3 regions of the Bacillus sp. Marseille-P3661 genome follow, and region 3 is predicted to be linked to each of the others. Evidence: riboswitches for the same ligand, from Rfam matches in the RefSeq annotation. Region 3 holds a riboswitch; each other region holds the start of a gene.
The links. Region 3 has a riboswitch for cyclic di-GMP ahead of C1724_RS16010 (alpha/beta hydrolase). Riboswitches for the same ligand answer to the same signal wherever they lie in the genome.
Positions count from the first base shown of each region.

Region 1: linked by a shared signal. The riboswitch ahead of C1724_RS02330 (diguanylate cyclase domain-containing protein) and the one ahead of C1724_RS16010 (alpha/beta hydrolase) in region 3 are both predicted to bind cyclic di-GMP.
Region 2: linked by a shared signal. The riboswitch ahead of C1724_RS25290 (DUF5667 domain-containing protein) and the one ahead of C1724_RS16010 (alpha/beta hydrolase) in region 3 are both predicted to bind cyclic di-GMP.

Region 1 is NZ_LT965953.1:514,906-522,249, reverse strand. It holds gene C1724_RS02335 (PAS domain S-box protein) at 1-1,436, opposite strand, end outside; gene C1724_RS02330 (diguanylate cyclase domain-containing protein) at 1,436-2,596, opposite strand; cyclic di-GMP riboswitch class I at 2,704-2,786, opposite strand; gene C1724_RS02325 (EAL domain-containing protein) at 2,860-6,099, opposite strand; gene C1724_RS02320 (HAD family hydrolase) at 6,580-7,344, shown strand, end outside.
Region 2 is NZ_LT965953.1:1,609,150-1,616,493, forward strand. It holds gene C1724_RS07485 (SPL family radical SAM protein) at 1-463, opposite strand, end outside; gene C1724_RS07490 (VOC family protein) at 638-1,021, opposite strand; gene C1724_RS07495 (DUF3231 family protein) at 1,274-2,308, opposite strand; gene C1724_RS25290 (DUF5667 domain-containing protein) at 2,567-3,976, opposite strand; cyclic di-GMP riboswitch class I at 4,062-4,147, opposite strand; gene C1724_RS07500 (SF0329 family protein) at 4,340-4,813, opposite strand; gene C1724_RS26505 (SF0329 family protein) at 4,752-4,922, opposite strand; gene C1724_RS07505 (hypothetical protein) at 5,039-5,218, opposite strand; gene C1724_RS26360 (HD domain-containing phosphohydrolase) at 5,523-5,672, opposite strand; gene C1724_RS07515 (GNAT family N-acetyltransferase) at 5,623-6,150, opposite strand; gene C1724_RS07520 (PAS domain S-box protein) at 6,314-7,344, opposite strand, start outside.
Region 3 is NZ_LT965954.1:994,096-1,001,439, reverse strand. It holds gene hprK (HPr(Ser) kinase/phosphatase) at 52-990, shown strand; gene C1724_RS16025 (GDP-mannose 4,6-dehydratase) at 1,131-2,078, opposite strand; gene gmd (GDP-mannose 4,6-dehydratase) at 2,071-3,039, opposite strand; gene C1724_RS16015 (GlsB/YeaQ/YmgE family stress response membrane protein) at 3,274-3,528, shown strand; cyclic di-GMP riboswitch class I at 3,743-3,827, shown strand; gene C1724_RS16010 (alpha/beta hydrolase) at 4,283-5,104, shown strand; gene C1724_RS16005 (CynX/NimT family MFS transporter) at 5,119-6,339, shown strand; gene C1724_RS16000 (MFS transporter) at 6,434-7,344, opposite strand, start outside.

The DNA of each region.
Region 1 (7,344 bases), on a different contig from region 3:
AGTTCCCCATGCTTTGTTATACGTTTTGTTTGATGAGTACTAATAATTTCTCCATTACTAATTCTTTCGCTGATTTCTAATAGTTCAATTTTTAGATTAACTGGAACGATAGTACACTTTTGAACAACTATTTCATCTTCACTAAAGCCAAACGTTTTTTCAAATGCAGGATTTACTTTGAGTATATCTCCTTTTGTATTGATAAAAAAAACAGGATCAACTGTATACTTCCAAAAAACTTCAAGTTCTTCCTTTGTCTCGATTAAAGCCTTTTGTGCTTGTTTTGTTTCAGTTACGTCTTTTGCGAGTCCATATATACCTACTACATCATCATTAACAATTATGGGAATACTCATCACAAACAGTTCAACCCGGTGTCCAGCTTTATGTCGTAAGGCCACCTCATAGCTTTCCGTTTTTTTATCTTGAATCGCTTTATTAAAATGGTATAACGTCTTATCAACATCCTCAGGTACCATCATTGGGATAAAAGATTTCCCTAAAAATTCTTCGCTAGAATATCCGGAAATACGTTCTACACCAGCATTTCCGCTAGTGAAATTCCCATACAAATCATAAGAAAAAATTGCATCAGGGTGATTTTCAAATAACGATTTATACCGTTGCTCACTTTCCTCCAAAAGTCGTTCCATCCTTCTTCGTTCGGTAATATCTCTAGCAATTCCGTAGATTCCGTCAAGCATTCCATCAATATTAATCGGCATATTTGTTACCAATAAATAAATTTTCTCGCCGTGGCTATTCTGAATACAGGTTTCGTATTCTTCATTAATTCCAGCTAATGCTCGTTCAAAGTGTGAAAGTGTATCGTTTAAATACTCTTTATCAATCAATGGAACAAAGGAGCTGCCAATCAAATCCTGTTCACTATAACCTGTTATTTGTGTAAGGATGGCATTTGAGCTAGTGAAATTTCCCATTAAGTCTAATTCAAATACAGCATCGTCATTGTTTTCTACCAAGGAAGTTAACCTTTTATGCTCTTTTTCTAACGTTCTTTTAGTTTCTAACAGTTCCATTTCTTTTTGCATCTTCTCAGTTACATCTCTAGTAATAGCCAAGATATATTGACAATCTCCATCCTCTGTTATAATGGGGCCAAGAGAGCTTTCGCCAATAAAAGTACCATTTTTAGTTTCGATGGATTCAATGTACTCTACTGATTTTTTCGTAGTTTGAACCTCTTTAAAGTATTGTTTTAATAGCTCTGCTCGACCTTTAGGTACTACATCCTCGATCCGTTGTCCGTAAATGCCACCATCGTAACTTAGAACACTGGCTGCTGATTGGTTCACATATACATATCGATAGGAATCGCCGTCAATTTCCACTAAAATAATTAAGTCTTTCATGAAATCAAATAAACTTGAAAATGCCAAAACATCTTTTCCTATTCTTTTCACAAATTGTTTCATTATTTTCGATCTCCCTTAATGTCATGAAAAACACAATATTGATTTTTTCCATTTTTCTTAGCTGTGTACATCGCGGTATCAGCATTCTTCATTAATGTTCCCTTGTCCGAACCGTCATAAGGATAGAAACTGATACCTATACTTGTAGTTACTTGTAGTTTATTTCCATGTATGTCATAAGGATAACCAACTTTATTGATAATAGAATGTGCAACTGCAATAGCATCTTCTTTAGCTTTTATATCTCGAAGTAATATTGTAAATTCATCTCCACCTATCCGTGCAGCTAAATCGCTATCAGGTAAACATGCAGTAATACGCTTACAAACCTCTATTAATAACAAGTCCCCCATGTCATGTCCAAAATTATCATTGACCGCTTTAAAGCCATCTAAATCTAAAAACATGATGGCTAACGGCTTTGAAGTTTTGTTTTGGTAATCCACTTCCAAGATACCGGATACCTTTTCTTTAAAAAATCTTAAGTTGGGTAACCCCGTTAAATTATCATGATATGCCATATACTTTATTTTTTGCTCGGCTCGTTTTTGTTCGGTAATATCATGAATAACAACAAGCGCACCAATAATCTCACCGGTTTTACTTGTAATTTGTTTACCATTTACTGAATGAAATTGAGCAGATTCACCATTTGGTTTGTATATTAATTGTTGATGCTTAACCTCTTCTCCTCTTAAAGCTCTTAACAAAGGTATATTGTTAGTATTCATTTCTTGATTATCATCTTCATAGATATTCAATTTTTGTGTCCAATGCTCGTAAGGAATCGGAAATGATAGAAAATCTTTATTTACACGTTGTGAAGAAGTGCCATTCATATATAATAGATTTCCATCTTTGTCACAGACAGATACTCCCTCATCCATATTTTCTGTCACTGCGCGTAAAAACGTTTCTTTTAATAGTGAATTTTGTACACTTTTTTCCACATATTGAAGAAAAATATATATGCAAATTCCGATAAATACCATTTGAACACCATCAAAAACATAATCTAAAATTGTATTTTCAATAGTAATTCCTAAAGATTCAAGCACTTCATCCAAGTATTGAATAACTGCAAACATAAGAAATAGCCATAAAAAATTTTTGAGAGTTAAAAACCTCTTTGTTAGTGTAGTCATTGCAATATCGTACATATTGTTTGGTCCTCCCTATTTCAAATGAGTTAAACTTTATATAAGGATTGACCTGAAATTTCTCATAAAAAAAGCCATTCTAAAAAAGAATAGCTTTTTGTCTATCCTTTGGTAACCCGGCTGCCATTGTAGATACTTTAGGCCCGTGGCTTTGCGTCCCTAGCTTTCGATAGGTTTGCCATTTTCAAAAGTTGTTTAGTTTAAATATTAATTAACTAGCAAGTACCGAGATGTCGTTAACTCCGCCCTTTAACTTTTTTTCGCTAACCAAAATTACTCTTCTCAATAGGATCTATAGACTTAAACTTGCGGAAATCTAATTCAGCTAGTTTCCGCTTTGTGATATCCCTAGCAACTATAACAACACTCTCAATCTGCCCATTTTCACCTCGTACAGGAGTTCCTTTTGCTTCAACGTATACCCAATGACCATCTGCATGGATATGTCGAAATTCAATCTGAGCAGGTGTATTAGTAGCAATCGTTTCATCATGCATTCTCCGTACATATGGAATATCTTCCGGATGAATAAATTGAAAAACAGACATTTCATGAATTTCTTCAGGTGAATAGCCTAATATTGATTGATGTGAAGGTGAGACGTATTGAAGTACTCCATTCAAATCAACAACTCTAATTAGATCTGATGTATTCTCTGCTATAAGTCGATACTTCTCTTCACTAGCTTTTAAAGCCTCTTCTACTCGTTTTCGCTCTGTAATATCCACACAAGATGCAATGACCTCAACTATTTGTCCACCTTTTCGAATAGGTCGTAATGACGCTAAATAGTGAAGACCATTATATTCCATTTCAAAAACAACCTCTTCTTCCCCATTGAAAGCTCTTCGATAATAACTTGTGATCTCTTCAGCCACTTCAACACTTAAAACTTCAAAGTGGTCCTTCCCGAGAATTTGTTCTGGTACGAATCCTAATCGATACAGTAATTCGCCATCACACAAAGTATGGATATACCTTCCGTCCTGCTCCTTGACTTTTAACGTCATACCTTGCTGCTGACGTATAGTGTCATGCAGTTCTTGTTGCGCTATCCTAAACGCTTCTTCCATCCACTTTTGTTCCCTTATTTCTTGTGGAACTCCAAGTTGGTCGACTAGTTGCTCAAGTTCAGCAAACTTCTTCTCAATCTCTTCTATTGGCACAGGTTTACTGAATAAGTAGCCTTGTGCTTTATTACATAGATGCTGTTGTAAGAATATAAGCTGTTCTTTTGTTTCAACACCTTCAGCAATGACTTCTAGTTTAAGTTGGTGTGCCATCGCAATAATGGTTTCTACAATAGTAGAATCATTTACATCTTCTAAACAATCTCGAACGAAGGATTGGTCAATTTTCACAATATCGATTGGGAATTTTTTCAAGTAATAAAGCGAACTATAACCCGTCCCGAAATCATCTAAACTAATTGTTACTCCTAGCTTTTTCAGCTCAGACACTATCTTGAGCGCATGATGTGTATCAATCATCATACTTTCGGTAATCTCAAGCTCCAAAAATGCTGGAGGTAAACCAGTTTCATTTAGTATATGGCTAACCATTTTAATTAAATTGGGCTGATAAAACTGCCTTACTGAAAGGTTAACAGATACAACAGGTGTCATAATACCTTTATCATGTAAGGCCTTCATCTGAGTACACGCTTGTCTTAATGCCCATTCCCCAATTGGAACGATCATACCGGTTTCTTCTGCCAAAGGAATAAAGCGTGCGGGGGAAATTAATCCTTTATCAGGATGTTGCCAGCGAATTAGAGCTTCTAGTCCAGATAGTTCACCTGATTGGATATCGACCTTTGGCTGGTAATATAAAACAAATTCTTCATGTTCAATTGCTTTTCGAAGATCCGCTTCCATAGTGAATACTTCATTTGTGATTTCAGCTGATTTATTTTCATAGAATTGGATATTATTATTTCCTAATTGTTTTGCTTGGTGCATAGCTATGTCAGCATTTTTCAGTAAGGTTTCACTATTACCTCCATCCTGAGGATATAAACTTATTCCAATACTTGGGGTTATAAATAACTCATAACCTTTTAAGTTGATTCCCACATTTAAACAATCTAGAATTTTTCCACTTGTATTCAAAGCGCCCTCAGCATTTTTGTTCGGAAGGAGAAATATAAATTCATCACCGCCAAGCCTTGCTATACAATCATCAGTGCCAATGCAGTCTAGCAATTTATTTGAAACTTCTTTTAACAACAGATCACCAATATCGTGACCAAGCGTATCATTAATCAATTTAAATCGGTCTAAATTAAGGTATAAAACAGCTGCAGTCTCTACATTTTGATTTGTTATAGCCTTATTAAAATTAGAAATAAAGTTGAACCGATTTGGTAAACCAGTCAAGACATCATGGTATGCCAAATATTTAGCCTTCTCTTCGGCAAGTTTTTGTTCCGTAATATCAATAGCGCTACCAATTACAGCTGGCATACCTTTATACATAGTTTTTGAGGCATGCACGTCCAAATGCATAATGCTTTTATCTTTTTTGATTACGCGATATTGGAAACGATTACCTTTCAGCTTACCCATTAGCCTTTTTTGAAGATTTTCTTTTACCAACGGTAGGTCTTCTGGAAAAATATGAACAGCAACCTCAGTATTGATCAATTCTTCTTTTGTATAACCAGAGAAGTTTATTAATTGTGGATTCACATAAACGAATTTTCCATCCTGAATAATATAAATACCTATTAAAGAATCTTCCACTAAAATACGATATTTAAATTCTGCTTCAACTAAAGCCATTTGGTCATTTTTATAACTCGTAATATCTTTACAAATTCCATAAACCCCGATAATTTCTTTATCTACTATCATCGGGATAAGGGTTACATCTAATTCGATTCGATTACCAAATTTACTTATAAAGGCCGTTTCAAAGTTTGTGGCTTGACCACTTAATGTTTTTCGGAAATTTTCCATAGCCTTTTCTACTTGATCAGAAACAAGTAAGGGGGCAAAAGGGCGATGTAATATTTCCTCAAGTTCGTACCCATATGACTCCACAATTTTATTTGTGTTCAAAAAATTACCTTCAGTATCAAAGGTTAAAACAAGTCCAGGATTATGCTGATAAAGCGGTAGATAATACTGGTCATGAATTTTTTGTTTTTGCCTTTGAATATAATATTTACTTTCTTGATGGCTTATAAGTGTGAATACACATAAAATAATAAGAGTTGCAACACCAATACCAAATCCTAACATCAACATATCCACGCTAATTTCTAACGTTGTTTTCTCCTCTTGAGGAAATGTATTTAGTGACAAATACATATGGGTAATGTAAAATCCAACAACTCCTAATCCCATAACTATTGCACTACTAAGCAAATACATCCTACTATGTCTACTATTAAATAGGTCTTTTCGCTGATCACGTTCAAATGCAACGTAAAGAGTAATCATTGGTATACTTATTAAAAATATGACCAAGTACATATTAAATGTATCCCTGAATCCCATAAAGCCACCGTCCATTATTATTATCTTGTTTTAAGTCTTAACAAAAATATTTTTCTTCTCATCCCAATATAAAATGATCAGTCCTTAACAACAATGATCACTTATTGGAAATAACAAAACTATTGAAATAGGTAAAATTGACTATCCTGTACGCCAACCAACTTTATGAATTACATTAAAGTGAACGAAATTCGGAAGATGATGTTTTCTTCTTTAAATTTACAGATAATTAATTTTTTATAGGTTATGATATATTGTGAATGATTTAGGAAGAAAAAGTTATCCCCTTCTATTCCCATTAACAGCTTTTATCCCAATTCAGGAATAATTTCCTATTCCAAAATATATATCATTTTTAGCTTGTAAGCATGAAATAAACCTATATTAAAAGCAATGGAATTAATAGTGAATTTACTAATACTTACCTACTTAAACACTGAGTTAACATTATACAATTCTAAATTATTAAGGAGAATTCGCATGAACGATTACAAACTTGTTTTTCTAGATATAGACGGAACAATCTTAAAAGCGAACCATACCATTGAGGTTTCGACTAAGAATGCTATTTCACAATTACAAGAGAAAGGTATCGAAGTTGTTTTAGCTACCGGTCGTCCTTTACATAATATTAAAGACCTTGCAAATGAATTATCGATTACATCTTTTATTTCATATAACGGGGCACATGGTATTTATCAAGGCGAAGAAATCTATCGAGAGCCTGTCGATCATAAAGATATTGAAAAGTTTGTTGAGATTGCAAACGCCCATAATCATGAACTGGTGCTATATTCTGATAAAGAAAATTTATTTACTTCTTTGGAAACCGATTTAGTACAACAATTTATCAAAACGTTTGAAATGAACCTAAATCAGATTTTTACTTTCGCTAATATCCATAGTATCTTAGGCTTAACTATTATCACATCGGAAGATAAAGCAGATACGTATTATCAAGATTTTGAAGGAATTCATTATTCAAATGTGAATGTTACTGGCTTAAAAAATTGCTTAGATGTCATCAGGGATAATGTAAATAAAGGTATAGCCGTTCAAAAGCTAATTGAAAGGTTAGGCTACTCAAAAGAAAACACCATTGCTTTTGGAGATGGGATGAACGATAAAGAAATGCTAAGTGCTGTTGGAGAGGGTATTGCGATGGGCAACGCACATCCAGATTTATTTCAATACGCAAAGCATGTAACAACGGATGTTGAGAACTCAGGTATTTATAATGGGTTA
Region 2 (7,344 bases), on a different contig from region 3:
CGGTTTCAATCGTCATCGATACAAGGACTTTACATTTTTCTTTCAATTTTACTAACACATCTATATCTCTTGTAACGAGTGGGCTTCGTGTTTGGATCTGAAGAAAATCAGGCGGATTTTCGATCATTTCTTCTATAATCCCTCTTGTAATTTCTGCTTTACGTTCAATGGGTTGGTAAGGATCTGTTGCGGAAGACATAAAAATGTTTACGGGATTATTTTTCTTTCGAAGTTTGGTAATTTCTTTACGGTAATTTACTGATGCATTTGTTTTGATGTCCAACCATTCCCCCCAAGGGAGTTTATTGAATCTTTGAATTGGCATTTCTCTTACATAGCAGTACCTGCAAGCAAACACACAACCACTATAAGGATTCAATGAATGTGTGAAGCCAACATCTAAATAACCTTTTGTTTCTGTAAGGATTTTCTTTGCAAGTATTTGTTTTACTTCAATTCCCATTTGGAAGGCACCTCTCTTTATTTAGTGCTTTGTTGTAATTGGAGATTGAGCATATGTCGGATAGTTAACGTGGCATAAGCCACGCCCCATCCAAAAGTAATACCTCTCATAATTTAGAACACGATGTCCTCTGCTAATTAGTCCATCTGTATGTATTCGTGACCTCAAATAATGTTACTGCTGCGCTATCTGAATAAGGTTGCCGCATGTATCGTCAAAAACAGCTATTGTGATTTCACCCATTTTTGTTGGCTCCATTGTAAACTTCACGCCATTTTCCATTAATCGATTATACTCTTTATGGATATCTTCAACGCCAAACATTGTTGCTGGGATGCCCTCGGCAAATATCTTCTTTTGATATTCTTTGGCGGCTGGATGGGCGTTCGGTTCAAGTAGAAGCTCGGTACCGTTTTGTTCATCTGGAGAAACAAGTGTAATCCACCTATATTCTCCGGCCGGAACGTCATGCTTTTTAACAAATCCCAGCGTGTCTGAATAAAACTTCAGTGCCTTGTCTTGGTCTTCTACGAATATACTAGTAACTATGATTTTCATTTGTTTTATGTCTCCTTTGATATTTTCTATGTGCGAGCCAGAGGGACAGGTACAGTGTCCCACTTTAAAAATACCAAAGACAGGACCATTCCACAACAGAGGTATTTCTGTTTTCGATCAAATCCTTCTTTAATACTTGAACAAAGAAAAAGGAGCTGCCAATGTTGCAACTCCTGGTTTAACTCTGCCTCAATTATAAGAATACATACTTTTTTTAATTAGCTTTTATAGCTTGAACTTAAGAAATCGATATTAAGATGATGCTAATTTCCCCCTGTCAGCAGCTTTTGGGGGTTGTTCCATCCAACCCTTCTCAATCATAATTTTTGCTGCACTTTCGACAAATGCGGAAATTTTCACTAACGATTTAGAGTAAAGTAGTCCAATGTCATGCCTTCCATTCACAGCTACTGAATTCCCGAAAGCTCGTATTTTCATCGAAAACATATCCATCTTATGAAATAACATTAACTTATCTGAAAACGGTGAAAATGTTGATGTAGTAACTAAATCATCAACAAAAGATGGCGATGGCAAGTTTTCGTTATGTAGTATTTTCATATACAGTTCAATATTTTTGCTTGTCATGTCTCTACCTTTTTCAAACAATTGCCGAATCTGTTCATCTTTCACAACTTGAGTAAATGCCATAATTAGTGCTTTACTTGTAACATTATTTTCTATATTATCGTAAAAATGAGCAATTTCTAGTGCATGCAAAGGGCGAACATGTCCAAAATAACCGTTTAAAAAATCCTTATGAACGAATTCAACATTTTCTGGAATTGGGATAATAGGCGGCTTAATGACTAGTCCTTTATTCATTAGAAGCTCTTTAATCTGTTCCATTAAATCCATAACAGACTTCATACAATAAGTAAGGAACTCTTTGACATCCTTTCTATAAACAAGCGGCAAACCTACGCTATAGATACTCATACCTGCTTTTGCAGCATATTTTAAATAATGTACGTAATATTCATCCTCAAATAATCTTGGTGCACCTAAATTGACATCCTCTTCATTAAAACCTCTTGGAACAGGAAAATCTTCTTTTTCAAAAATTCCTTTAATGGTTTGCATGAGTTCCTTAGTTAATTTATATGCATTTTCTAATAAGGTTTTAATTTCTTTATCCTCAACATGTTGTAGGTAATAGCTTAAAATACAATTTGACATACTATTTCCCATATATGTTGCCCAAAGTTTTCCAACCTCAGCTGATGTTAGTTTTTCATTCATACTAATCTTATTCGACCCAATTTTAATTGGCTTAATTGTTTCCATTTAGGCCACCCCTAATTCAAATTAATAGTTAATATCCCCCATTTATAAAGTCCTATTCGATATGCCCTTATTTTACTGAGCAGCCATTTAGTTGAATAACAAAAATAAGTCGCCAATAAGGGGATCTGTATCTTTATTTCTTGCACACATTTAATTCGTCATTCACATAACAAAAGAGTAGGCATCTAACCACCTACTCTCTGTCGAAATTATTCATCATCACTTTATTTCTTCACGTTGAATTTTAACATTTTCATATTAACGCTCTTCTTGTTTCTTTACTTCTTCACGTTTACGCTCGTCTGCTTTGTTCGCTGCTTCTTCTTGTTTTTTCGCAACCACACGTTGTTTTTCTTCTGCTTTTTTTGCCGCTTCTCTTGCTTTCTCTTCTTGTTTTCTAGCCTCTTCACGTTCTTTTTCAGCCCGTTTTTGGGCTTCCACGCGTTGTTTTTCCTCTTGTTTCTTCACTTCTTCACGCTTACGATCTTCGGCTTTTTTAGTTTCTTCAAGTTGCTTTTCTTCTGCTTTTTTCTTTGCTTCTTCTTCCTTTTTTACAGCCTCACGTTTTTCTTCTGCCTTTTTACGTGCATCGTCTTCACGGTCAGACACGTTTTCTTTGTCCTCGTTACGTACTTCTTTTTTAGCTTTATCTACATTTTTTGCTTTTTTAAGAGCACCTTCCACAACTTCATCGGTCTCTTCATTAATTTCTTCCATGACTTCAGCCTTTTCTTCTGCTAACTCTTCATTTAGTTCAACTAGTTCTTCGTTGTATTCTTCTTCATTTAGTTCACCTGATGCTAACTTAGTCTCAAGTTTTGCACGTTTCGTATCTGCCTTTAATTCTTTTTCTTCTAACTTGGCTAATTTTTTATTTACCTTCTCTTCAAATTTTTCTTGTGCTTTTACAATATTTTTCGCTAAAGCCTCTTTTGCCTTCGGATTTTCTACTTTATCTAATACAGTCTGTAAGGCAACTAAGTTAGCAGCGAATTTAGCTTCAAGTGCGGCACGCACTGAATCAACAGGAGCTTGTTCCTGTGCAATATCGCCCTCTACTGTTTCTGTTGGTTCTTCAGTAACAGATTTTGCTTCTTCAGATGATTGAGATTGCTCGTATTTTTCCAATGCCAATTCTTGTTGTTCAATGGCTTGTTGAAGAATCTCATTAGCTAATTCTTCCTCACCTTGAGCAAGTAAGGATTCTGCTTCTTTAATTCGCTCTTCTGCAAATGCAGCTAGCAATTCTGCCTCTTTTACTCCATCAAATGTTAAAGCCAATTGCACATTTTCCATTAGTTTTTTAGCAAAATAGAAAAAGTCACCAGGTAAAAGTGAAGAAGTATCTTCTTCAGATTGTTCTATTGTTTGTGACTCCTCTGAAGTATCATCTTCTGTCACTTCTTCTTCAATCTCAGGTACTGTTGTCTCATCTGCTAGTTCAGATTCTGTTACTTCATCTACAACTACGTCTGTTGTTGATTCTTGAGTTGTTGCATCTATTTGATCTTGTTGTACACTTTCTTCTACTTGTGTTTCAGTTGGTTGCTCATTTTCTTCCGCAAAAGCCTGTATAGTTCCTAAAGAGAACGCGAAAGCTGTCGCAACCATACTAGTAGCAAGTACATTGCGAACGTTTTTATTGAATAAAAAGTAATTTTTTAACATAAAAAAAATCCCTCCAGCACAGTTTTTTGTAAAGGAAGAATCTCGAATTAACTCTATTAAACTTGAGTCTTTTCGCCATTCTTCATTTGGTAGCCCAGCCATCATAGTGTTTTCACCGTAGATCTGTAACTTTGCAGTCTCTACCTTTCGATAGATTTGCCTTTTTCAAATGAGGAACGAACTAACTCACATATTCGCTCATCACTATTTGAATATAATATATAAGAAAAACAGGGAACTGAATAGTATTATTTTTTACCAAAAAACCAGAGGGACAGGTACAGTGTCCCACTCTAAAAATACCAATAATGGTATAAAAAGAGGTATATAGTGACTGGTTTACCCGCCCTACTTCTTAAGACGTCAATGGACCTGTCCCTCTGAACCACTCATTAATCCTTCAACATCGCATCTTATCTTGTAAAAGTCCGCAATCAAAGGATGTGTTTCTTGGGTCAATTCTAATTTTTCTAATCTTCTTTTACCTAACCTTCTATCTAACATTGAATAAGCTTTAATAATAATATTTTCTGAATTCATCGCTTCATCAATAGACAAAGTAGCATATTCCATAAAGGCTGCATAAAGAAAATAACTTTCAAAAATGTTTTGATTTATCATGATTTCTTCAGCGTCAGATGAGGACTTTATTAGTTGTTGTCGTTCTTCAGAAGCAAACATTACCTCCACATCATCATCATAAGGAATTCCTTTAAGGTTCTTTTTCTCTTTCATCTTTTGATATAGTTTCACATGCGCTATTGCATATGTAACATCAGAAACACTTAGTATTTCTTTTTTTTTCGAATGTAATCCATACCCTACTTGGACCATCATGGAAATTCCGATATACCGTTGCATAGATCTTAATACGTCCTTTTAATTTATCACATAAAAAATTTTCTAATATTGTTTTCGTCTTACTCCATTGCAATCCAATCACCATCTCTGTTTCCAGTAATTTTCTTTACATTTATTAAATATTTTCTTGACCAATCCTGTCTTTTAGCAGAACAGAGGGACGGTTTAGTACATAAATAAGCATTCTTTTAACAGGCTTAGTTAAGCCTTTAAATTTCCTTTTGCTTCATTCAACGCATTTATCAGTTGTTCTAATTCAGCTTCATTTAAATGAACCGTTACATATGATGCCATTAACCCACTACTATTGGCTTCTAATGTAGTGGTCTTAACAATTTTATCTATTCTAATTGACAGATTATCATTTTCCCATATAAACATGTATTTTTTTATTACAGGAACCAGGGGGTCAACTCATACAGTGTCCCACTTCAAAAAAAAGTAACACAAATTCTTTCCAATACTAGTAAAAGTAATAAGACCCTACTTCTGGTAAATACTATTCTTAAAACGTTCCTTTCTAATTATTACCGTCCATCATTCATTAAAACCTAACTTCAACTTGCCTATAATCACATACCAATCGCTGAACTGCTAGCTTATCCTTATTGACTAACACTAAGAAAGCATCTGCTATCTCAGGATCAAACTGACTTTTTTTCCCATCTTTTATTTGAATCACAGCCTACTCCATATTAGTGGTATTTCTATAAATTCTTTGTGATGTCATAGCATCAAAAGTATCCGCGACTGCCATAATCCGGGCATAAAACGGTATGTTCGTTCTACCCGTTGAATAAAACAGAAACATCTTTCCAACCATAAGCAACATCATCAACTGCCACTCCACCAAACTCACTTTTTCTGCGAAGATATTCCTTCCCACCCATACGTTCATAAAAACCCAGACCAGATTTATTTTGTTCCATTACCCACACCAATACAGAATTAATGCAATTTTCTTTAAAATGCTTTGCAACAGCTGAAAACAATTGTCTTCCTACACCCAGTCCTCTACATTCCTTTAATAGATAAAGGGCGTATAATTCTCCATCATAGAGTTCATCGTCAATACTTTTCCCCGCTGCAAAACCTACAACATTTCCTCCATCACTAATTGCAATATATATAAAGGGGTCATTTTCAGTGTTTAAAAAATAAAGCCATTTTTGTTCTGATTCTTCATACGATAATCCATTCAAATAATCTTCTGGTACTAAACCACGATAAGTAGTTTTCCAGCCATCAACATAGACTCTTGCTACAGCTTTTACATCTTCTTTACTTGCTTTTCTTATCTTCAAACTTATCACCTCAAATAGTGCACCATAGTATTGCGAAACCAGAGGGACAGGTCCAGTGTCCCACATTAAAAATACCCGTAGGGGTGATGCACAAGGATAGGTTACCCGCTCTACATTTTAAGAAGGTCAATGAACCTGTCCCTCTGACCCATGACCCACCTCTGACCCATGATCATTTATCATAGATCTTAAAAAGTGTATTGGTTTTCTTAGCATGGTACATTGCGATGTCTGCATGACGAAGGAGCAAATCCATATCTACTCCATGATCAGGATAATAGACAACTCCAATACTGGTAGTAATTTGTACAAGGATATTTGTTATAGAAATGGGCTGTTTGATGACTTCAGCAATACTGTTTGCTATTTCCCTTATTTCTTCTTCACTTTTTTGTCCAAAAAGAACGATGACAAATTCATCTCCACCTAAACGATATACGAGACCATTCGAACCCAGAACTCCAGTTAATCGGGCTGTAACTTTTATTAGGGCAACATCACCAGCTTGATGACCATAGGAATCATTCACTGTCTTTAGTCCATGCAGATCTAAATACATAATTGTAAAAGTTGTATCTTTGTTAATCTCTTCTTCTAGGTCTAGTTGGAATTTAAGCCGGTTTGGTAAATCAGTCAACGGATCATGATAGGCTCGATATCGAATTAGATCCTCTTCTTTCTTTTTTTCAGTAACATCCCAAAACACTACTTGGATAGCCGATTCTCCATTCAACTGAATTGGTATTCTATTCACATCAACATCTATCTCCTGACCATCAAAGCGAACAAACTTTTCGTATTTTGATGGAGTAAACTGACCATTATTTTCTATATTTTCAATTCGTTTTGATACAATCATTCTATAATCCGGATGGATGATATTATGGATGTGTTTACCAATAATTTCTTTTGATTTTTCAATCCTTAATAATTGTAACGCTGTTGAGTTGACATATTGGATAATACCTTTCTGATGTACCAATATCCCTAACGGTGAATTCTCTACTAAGCGTCGATAACGATCTTCACTTTCTTTCAAGGCTCGTTCCATTTTCTTTCGCTCTGTGATATCTCGATAACTAACTAAAATCGCACTTTTCCCCATATAAGTAATAGGAATTGCAGAAAGAACCACATCTATAATTTTCCCATTTTTGCTCCTAAACTTTACATCAAAATCAAGAAGTGGTTTGTTATGAAGCA
Region 3 (7,344 bases):
AATTTTAAAGTATAATTCAAATTTAGAAGGCAATAGGCGGTGAGAATAAGCGTGAAAACATTAACAGTTGAAGACTTAGTTCGTAAGTTTTCATTAAAAGTATTAGTTGGAGAGGACCAACTTCAGAAACCGATTACACAGTCCCGGGTGCATCGTCCTGGCTTGGAGTTCGTTGGTCATTTTGAATTTTTTCCGACTGAGCGAGTTCAAATTTTAGGAAGAAAAGAAATAACTTATTTACATAAATTAAGTAAAGAGGAAAGAGCGTTTCGAATTGGGAATATCGTAAAATATCATCCACCATGTTTCATTGTTACGACGGGTGAAGAAGGACTAACTTATTTAACACATCATTGTATCGAAGAGGAGATCCCCTTGTTAGTCACCAACATACCTGAAACTACTTCAGAATTCATAACCAAACTTGATGCTTATATGGTTAAAGAATTAGCGCCAGAAATTGCAGTGCATGGTGTGTGTTTAAATATTTTTGGAATCGGTATTTTACTGCGCGGTAATTCAGGGGTAGGTAAAAGCGAAACAGCACATACATTAATTGGCCGTGGACACCGGTTAGTGGCTGATGACGTAGTTGTATTAAAAAAGTTAAGTCCGCAAACACTCTTAGGTACACATGATGAAAGAACAAAGGAATTTTTGGCGCTCCGAAGTATTGGCTTGTTAAATGTTGTCCGCTTATATGGACGTAAAGCATTTCAAGAAGAAACGCGAATTTCGCTTGATATTCATTTAACGAAATGGCAGAAGGATGCCTTATACAATGAATTAGAACAGGAAATGCAGTTTACAGAATACATGGGCGTCAAAATACCATCCATTGAAATTCAGCTACAACCTGGGCGTGATGTTGCGGGGTTAATTGAGGCAGCTGCAAATAACTGGTATCTACGTCAGCAAGGGTACAGTGCTGCTGAAGATTTTATGCAAAGACTTGAGTCTGAGTTTTCGGATTCTAGTGATAATAGCTAAACAGAATGTTGTTGGCAGCAAAAACATGAATGGAATTGTTGTTACTATAATGAAAGACAGAATAATGTTTTATGTAAGTGAGCCTTTATTAAGGCTCTTTATTTTTAAAAAATCTATGCTTTTTTTCAGGATATACCTTTTTATATATGTGATCGCCAATAATCTAAAGTATCTTGTAGACTTTGTTCAAAAGAAATATCAGGTTTCCAATTTACTTTCTCGTTTATTTTTTTATATGACCCTAAGAATACAGGGACTTGCAAAGGTCTAAACTTGTGTTTATCAACTATGACCTGTACAGGGCAGGATGCAAGTTTTATTAATTCATCCAAGCAATCTTTTATACTTCTTGAAACTCCTGAACAAATATTATAAATACCTGTTTCAACATTATTTTCTAGCAGAAGTATATAGGCGTTTACAACATCTCGTACATCTGTAAAGTCTCTTATGGCGCTAAGGTCTCCTACTTTAATAAATGGCTGTGATAAACCTTTTTCAATTTGGGCAATTTGAGAAGCGAAATCACTGATTACAAATCCTCTTGGTTGCTGTGGGCCAAAATGATTAAATGGTCGGACATGAATGATTGTTTGCTGATTTTTCTTTGCTAACTGCAAAACTACTTGCCCCATGGATAATTTACTAGATGCGTAGGGATTTTGTGGGAAACATGGGTGTTCTTCTGTCAAAGGTGTTCCAATAGTACCGGTTAATCCATATTCTTCACTCGAGCCAACTGTAAGGATTTTCACATCGGGACTTATCTTTTGAGCAGCTTGAATTAAATGAATGGATCCAATTGTGTTAATGTTAAAGGTTTTCACAGGGTCTTCCCATGAGTCAGGAACCTTACTTAAAGCAGCAAGGTGGATGATTGCATCAGGTTTAATTTCTTTCAGAAGCTCGTATAGACGATTTTGGTCAAGAATATTTATATGATGTACTTTAACTGCAGAAGGAAATTTTTCAATATTTTCGTGAACACCGGCAAAAACGGTGTGGCCCCTTTGTGATAATAAGTTGATTAAGTGTCTTCCAACAAAACCATTTGATCCTGTTATGAAAACTCTCATCTTTTTATTCATTTTTTACCCTTTCCAAATCAGCATCGACCATTTGTTCAATTAATTGTCGTGTCGTTGTGGTTGCTTGCCAGCCTAAGTTTTTTCTAGCTTTATCAGGGTTACCTAAAAGAATATCCACTTCAGCAGGACGATAAAATTTAGGATCAACAATTACATGATCCTCATAATTTAAACCTACATATTCAAATGCAATCTTGCAGAATTCTCTTACAGAAGTTGTTTTTCCAGTTGCAATGACATAATCTTCTGGTTCTGCTTGCTGTAACATCAACCACATAGCTGTTACGTAATCCCCAGCAAATCCCCAATCGCGTTTTGCATCTAGGTTTCCAAGTTTTAATTCATTTTGTTTTCCTAATTTGATTCTAGCAACTCCGTCTGTAACCTTCCTGGTAACAAACTCAATCCCTCTTAATGGTGACTCATGGTTAAATAAAATCCCGCTGCATGTAAACATTTGAAAGCTTTCACGATAGTTTACTGTCATCCAATGACCAAATAATTTAGAGACGCCGTAAGGACTTCTAGGGTAAAATGGCGTTTTTTCCGATTGCATTTGTTCTTGAATTAAACCGAACATCTCACTGGTTGAAGCTTGATAGAATTTTATGCTCGGGTTTACTAATCGGATCGCCTCTAACATGTTGAGAACGCCAACCCCTGTTACATTTGCTGTGAGGATAGGTTGCTCCCATGAAGTTCCAACAAAGCTTTGTGCTGCAAGGTTATAAACTTCATCAGGCATTGTCTGTTTTAATACGCGAATAAGGGAGGAAGGATCTGTAATATCACCTTCAATTAGATCTACATCTTCTTGTATTCCTAAGAAGGATAATCTCCAATGTGTCTCTGAACTTCTGCGGGCTTTAAGCCCAACTACTTTGTAGCCTTTTTCTAATAAAAATTTTGCGAGATAGGCACCATCTTGACCGGTAATACCTGTTACTAAAGCTGTTTTCATTCTAACCCCCCATTTATAAGGTAATAGTGCAGTACCTTCGTTAGGAAAAATAATAAGTAATAACGAAGGTGTATATCGCTAAGGGCATGTATATAGCTGCTTAATTGGTATTGCTATGCTATGCTAATGTTATATATATGAATTTCCCAACATGCTGTTCCTCATGGACAGTATTAAAGATAATTCGAACAAACCATACAAGACTGCATAAGATAGCAAAAAGGAGTAAAATAAATGGATCTAATTACTTTTATTTTGACTGCAGTTATGGCGTTGGTTATAGGAATCGTAGCGGATAAGTTGTCACCTTTTGGGATGCCTGGAGGTTGGGCCGGAGCTATTGTCGCTGGGTTTATTGGGGCTTGGCTAGGGCCAGATTTATTTGGGTCTTGGGGCCCGGTAGTAGCGGGTATTTGGTTAGGCCCTGCACTTATTGGGGCCATTATTGTTGTGATTGTTGCAGGGTTAATTGCGAGACTTTTTGATTAATTTTAAAAAAATATTGAAACAGTTTGACTATAAATGGATAACATAATTATTTATTAAAATTCTGCGAATGATCGAGACTTTAAACCTAATAGTTTAGATGCAAGGAAATAAAAAAATACCTTTTCACCAATTTTTCAACAAAATTTGTTACTATTGATCTATATTTCCAAGTTTGATTTTTTGCTAATATGGGTATAAGTAACACAACCGAAATCGTACGAAGTGGCAAACCTGACGAAAGTCAGTGACGCAAAGCTAGAGGGGCTAAAGTCAAACGACCATGTTCGCCAGCTACCGAATAACGATACTTCCTACGAGGTGCGATTAAGGTACATTTCAAGGAAGGGAGTTTTTACTATGTGGTTGTCCATCGCAGCAACAATGGTGTTAATTGGAGGACTATCGTATATCCAATGGAAATTAGCATTAAAATCAATGGAATAATTCATTATGGTTTAGATTTTAGGTAGTATATTAGCATATAAAAAAACGCCTTACTTCACGAACTTTTTGTTCTGGGTTAAGGCGCTTTTTATTTGAGTTAAAAATAGTACGAGTGCAATATATTCGCAGGATAAAGAAGAAGACGTTGCGGACTTTTTAGTGTCCTTAGAGAAATTAACCCTGGCATGTCTTAGAAATAGGTAAGTATGTTAGTGTAGTTTTTGGTTTTTGTTCTAGTAGCCTGAATTATTGTAATATTAAAAAAACATAGTATAATATTAACAGACTCATTATTTGGAGGATTTTAACAATGGACTCTTTTCAGGCAAGGGATAAAAGTGACCTGTTTTTTCACTATTATCCAGCAGAATCAGATAACGTGATGATCTTGCTCCATGGAATAAGTGAAGATCATAAATATTTAAGTCCGATCGCCGATTTTATTGCAAATGAAAATCTTGCGCATGTATATACACCAGATTTACGTGGTTATGGAAAGCAGTCAATACGGAGAGGGGACTTGGATTATATTGGCCAGCATGAGGATGATTTAATGGACTTCATAAATTGGATCAATCGTAAACATAACAACCCAACGATCATTCTAGCCGGCCACTCTGCTGGCGGAGGTACGACACTGCGCTTTGCAGTAAGCTCATATAGCGAGCATATCCATGGATATTTATTGCTGGCACCCTTTATTCATCCATTTGCTCCAACAACACCGAAAAAAAACGAAAATAGCAGCTCGAGTGTAAGTTTCATTAAATTACTTTCATTAATGCTCCTTAATCGTCTTAGGATTACTAAATTTAACAATTGGATGGTATATACAAATAATAAGCCCGAGCATATTCAACATGGCAGGGAAACCCTTCAACTGAGTTACCGACTATTTTTCTCTCGTTTTCCACATCTTTACAAAGATAGTCTAAAAGCATTGCATAAACCTACATTAGTACTTGTAGGAGATAAAGATGAGGAATTTGTAGCTGACCAATATCACCCACTATTTACAAAGTATAATAATGCGAAGGTACATATGATTAGTGAAGCAAATCATGATGGGATATTATCTCATCCTGTTACCTATCAAATGACAAAAAAGTGGATAGAAGAGGTATTTCAATAAAAGGAGTTTTCATAATGCAAAGTCAGACTAAAAGTCAAACTTTAGTAAATACCGAAACAAGAACAGTAGGGAAAACACTATTGTTAGTAGGAATTATTTTGGTTGCGTTTAATTTACGACCAGCGTTGACATCGGTTGGGCCGTTAGTTAGTTTAATTCGTGCAGATACGGGGATCACAGCTGGTTTAGCTGGTTTTATCACGACACTTCCGTTACTTTCATTTGGGATTCTATCCATTTTAGCACCAAAATTTGGTCATCGTTATGGTAATGAACGAATGATATTTGTTGGTTTAATGGTACTCGTAGGTGGCATTCTGATACGTTCAAGTGGGTTTATTTCATTATTATTCGTGGGAACTGCATTGATTGGGATAGGCATAGCTATTTCTAATGTTTTATTACCAGGTATTATTAAAAATAAATTTCCTGAAAAAGTAGGACTAATGACAAGTATCTATACAACGTCAATGGCTGTGATTGCTGCGTTAGGATCAGGCTTTAGTGTCATTCTAGCGGAAGATTTACAGTTAGGGTGGAGAGGTTCATTGCTGACGTGGGGCTTATTTGCAGTAATAGCAGCAATTATTTGGATCCCGCAGCTCAAGAAAAGCAATAATCCTACCGTGACGACATCCGTTCAGTTAAAAGAAAATCGATTATGGCGCTCAGCTATTGCATGGCAGGTAACTGCTTTTATGGGTTTGCAATCGCTTTTATACTATTGTGTGATCGCGTGGTTGCCAGAGATCCTTATTGCTAAAGGAATGAGCTTGGCAACGGCAGGATGGCTGCTATCAATTATGCAACTTTGTGGTCTTCCAGCAACATTTTTAACGCCAGTGTATGCAGAGCGCTTTAAAAATCAAAGAGGGATTGTTGTAGCTATAGGGATTTTATGGATAATTGGACTAAGCGGATTGTTAAGCAGTGTTAACAATACTATATTGATCATATCCTCAATATTAATTGGAATTGGTCAAGGAGCAAATATTAGTTTGGCGCTTACATTACTTGGGTTGAGAACAGAAAATGCGAAACAAGCTGCAGAGTTATCAGGTATGTCTCAATCAGGGGGTTACATACTGGCTGCACTAGGTCCGTTTGTAGTTGGAGTTCTATACGACGTAACCCACTCTTGGGCACCAGCCTTAGTTGTGTTACTACTAACTGTGTTTCTGATGGTTGCAGCTGGGCTTGGAGCAGGGAGAAATCGAACGGTTTTTGAGAAGTAGTATGTGTGTAATCAAGTTATCAAGTTATAATAATATAGAAACCAGCTCTAGTTACGAGAGCTGGTTTTTTGTCGATATCTATAGATCAAACTATCTATGCTTGTTTCTTAAGAAGATATTTTGCATTGGTTATTAAAAGCATTCCCGGTATTAAAACAACAGAAATTATCAATAAAACAATCGACATGGAGGTTAAATTTTGATCGCTTATGCCTGTAGCAAACATAACTCCAAATAAGCTTGAGGCAAGAATATTACCAATAAACCTAGAAGTCATTAACAATCCTGATGCTATGCCACTTTCGGACTTAGAAACAAAGCTATACAAAACAGTTTGTAAGCCGACATTTAAAATTCCATTACTTATGCCAATAATCGATAATATAATTAATATCCAATAAATGGTATGGTTTGTAGTGAAAAGTAGGATAACCCCAACTATTCCTACTGCCACCCCAAACATTAAAGGGACTCTGAAACCTGACTTTTCCATCCACCTTGTTGCAAGTGGAGTCATTATCATTGCAAATACAGAAATAGAAAGCATTGTAATACCAGTTGATTTGGAGTTTAACATAAGCACACTTTGTAGATAAGTAGGCATTGACAGTAGCATTGCGAAAAAGACCAGTGTTGTAAAAATATATTGAATGAAAACTAATGATATATTTAAATTTTTTAATAAAAAATTAACATTAATAAATGGCTCTGAACTCTTTTTTTCATGCTGATAAAATAAATAGCTTACCATTACAGAAATAACAAGGGCCCACACATTCAAGCCATTTTTGAAATCTTGGAAAAAATACATCCAGAAGAATATTAATAGACTAAATAAAAATATTCCAGGTGAATCCCATTTAAAAGATGCTTTAGCCACTTTAGTATCATTAGGTATATACTTATAAGCCAAAATTGCGGATAAAATAATTACGGGAAAATTCACATAAAAAATAATCGGCCAGCCACCATATTGAATTAGTATGCCGCTAATCGTTGGTCCGA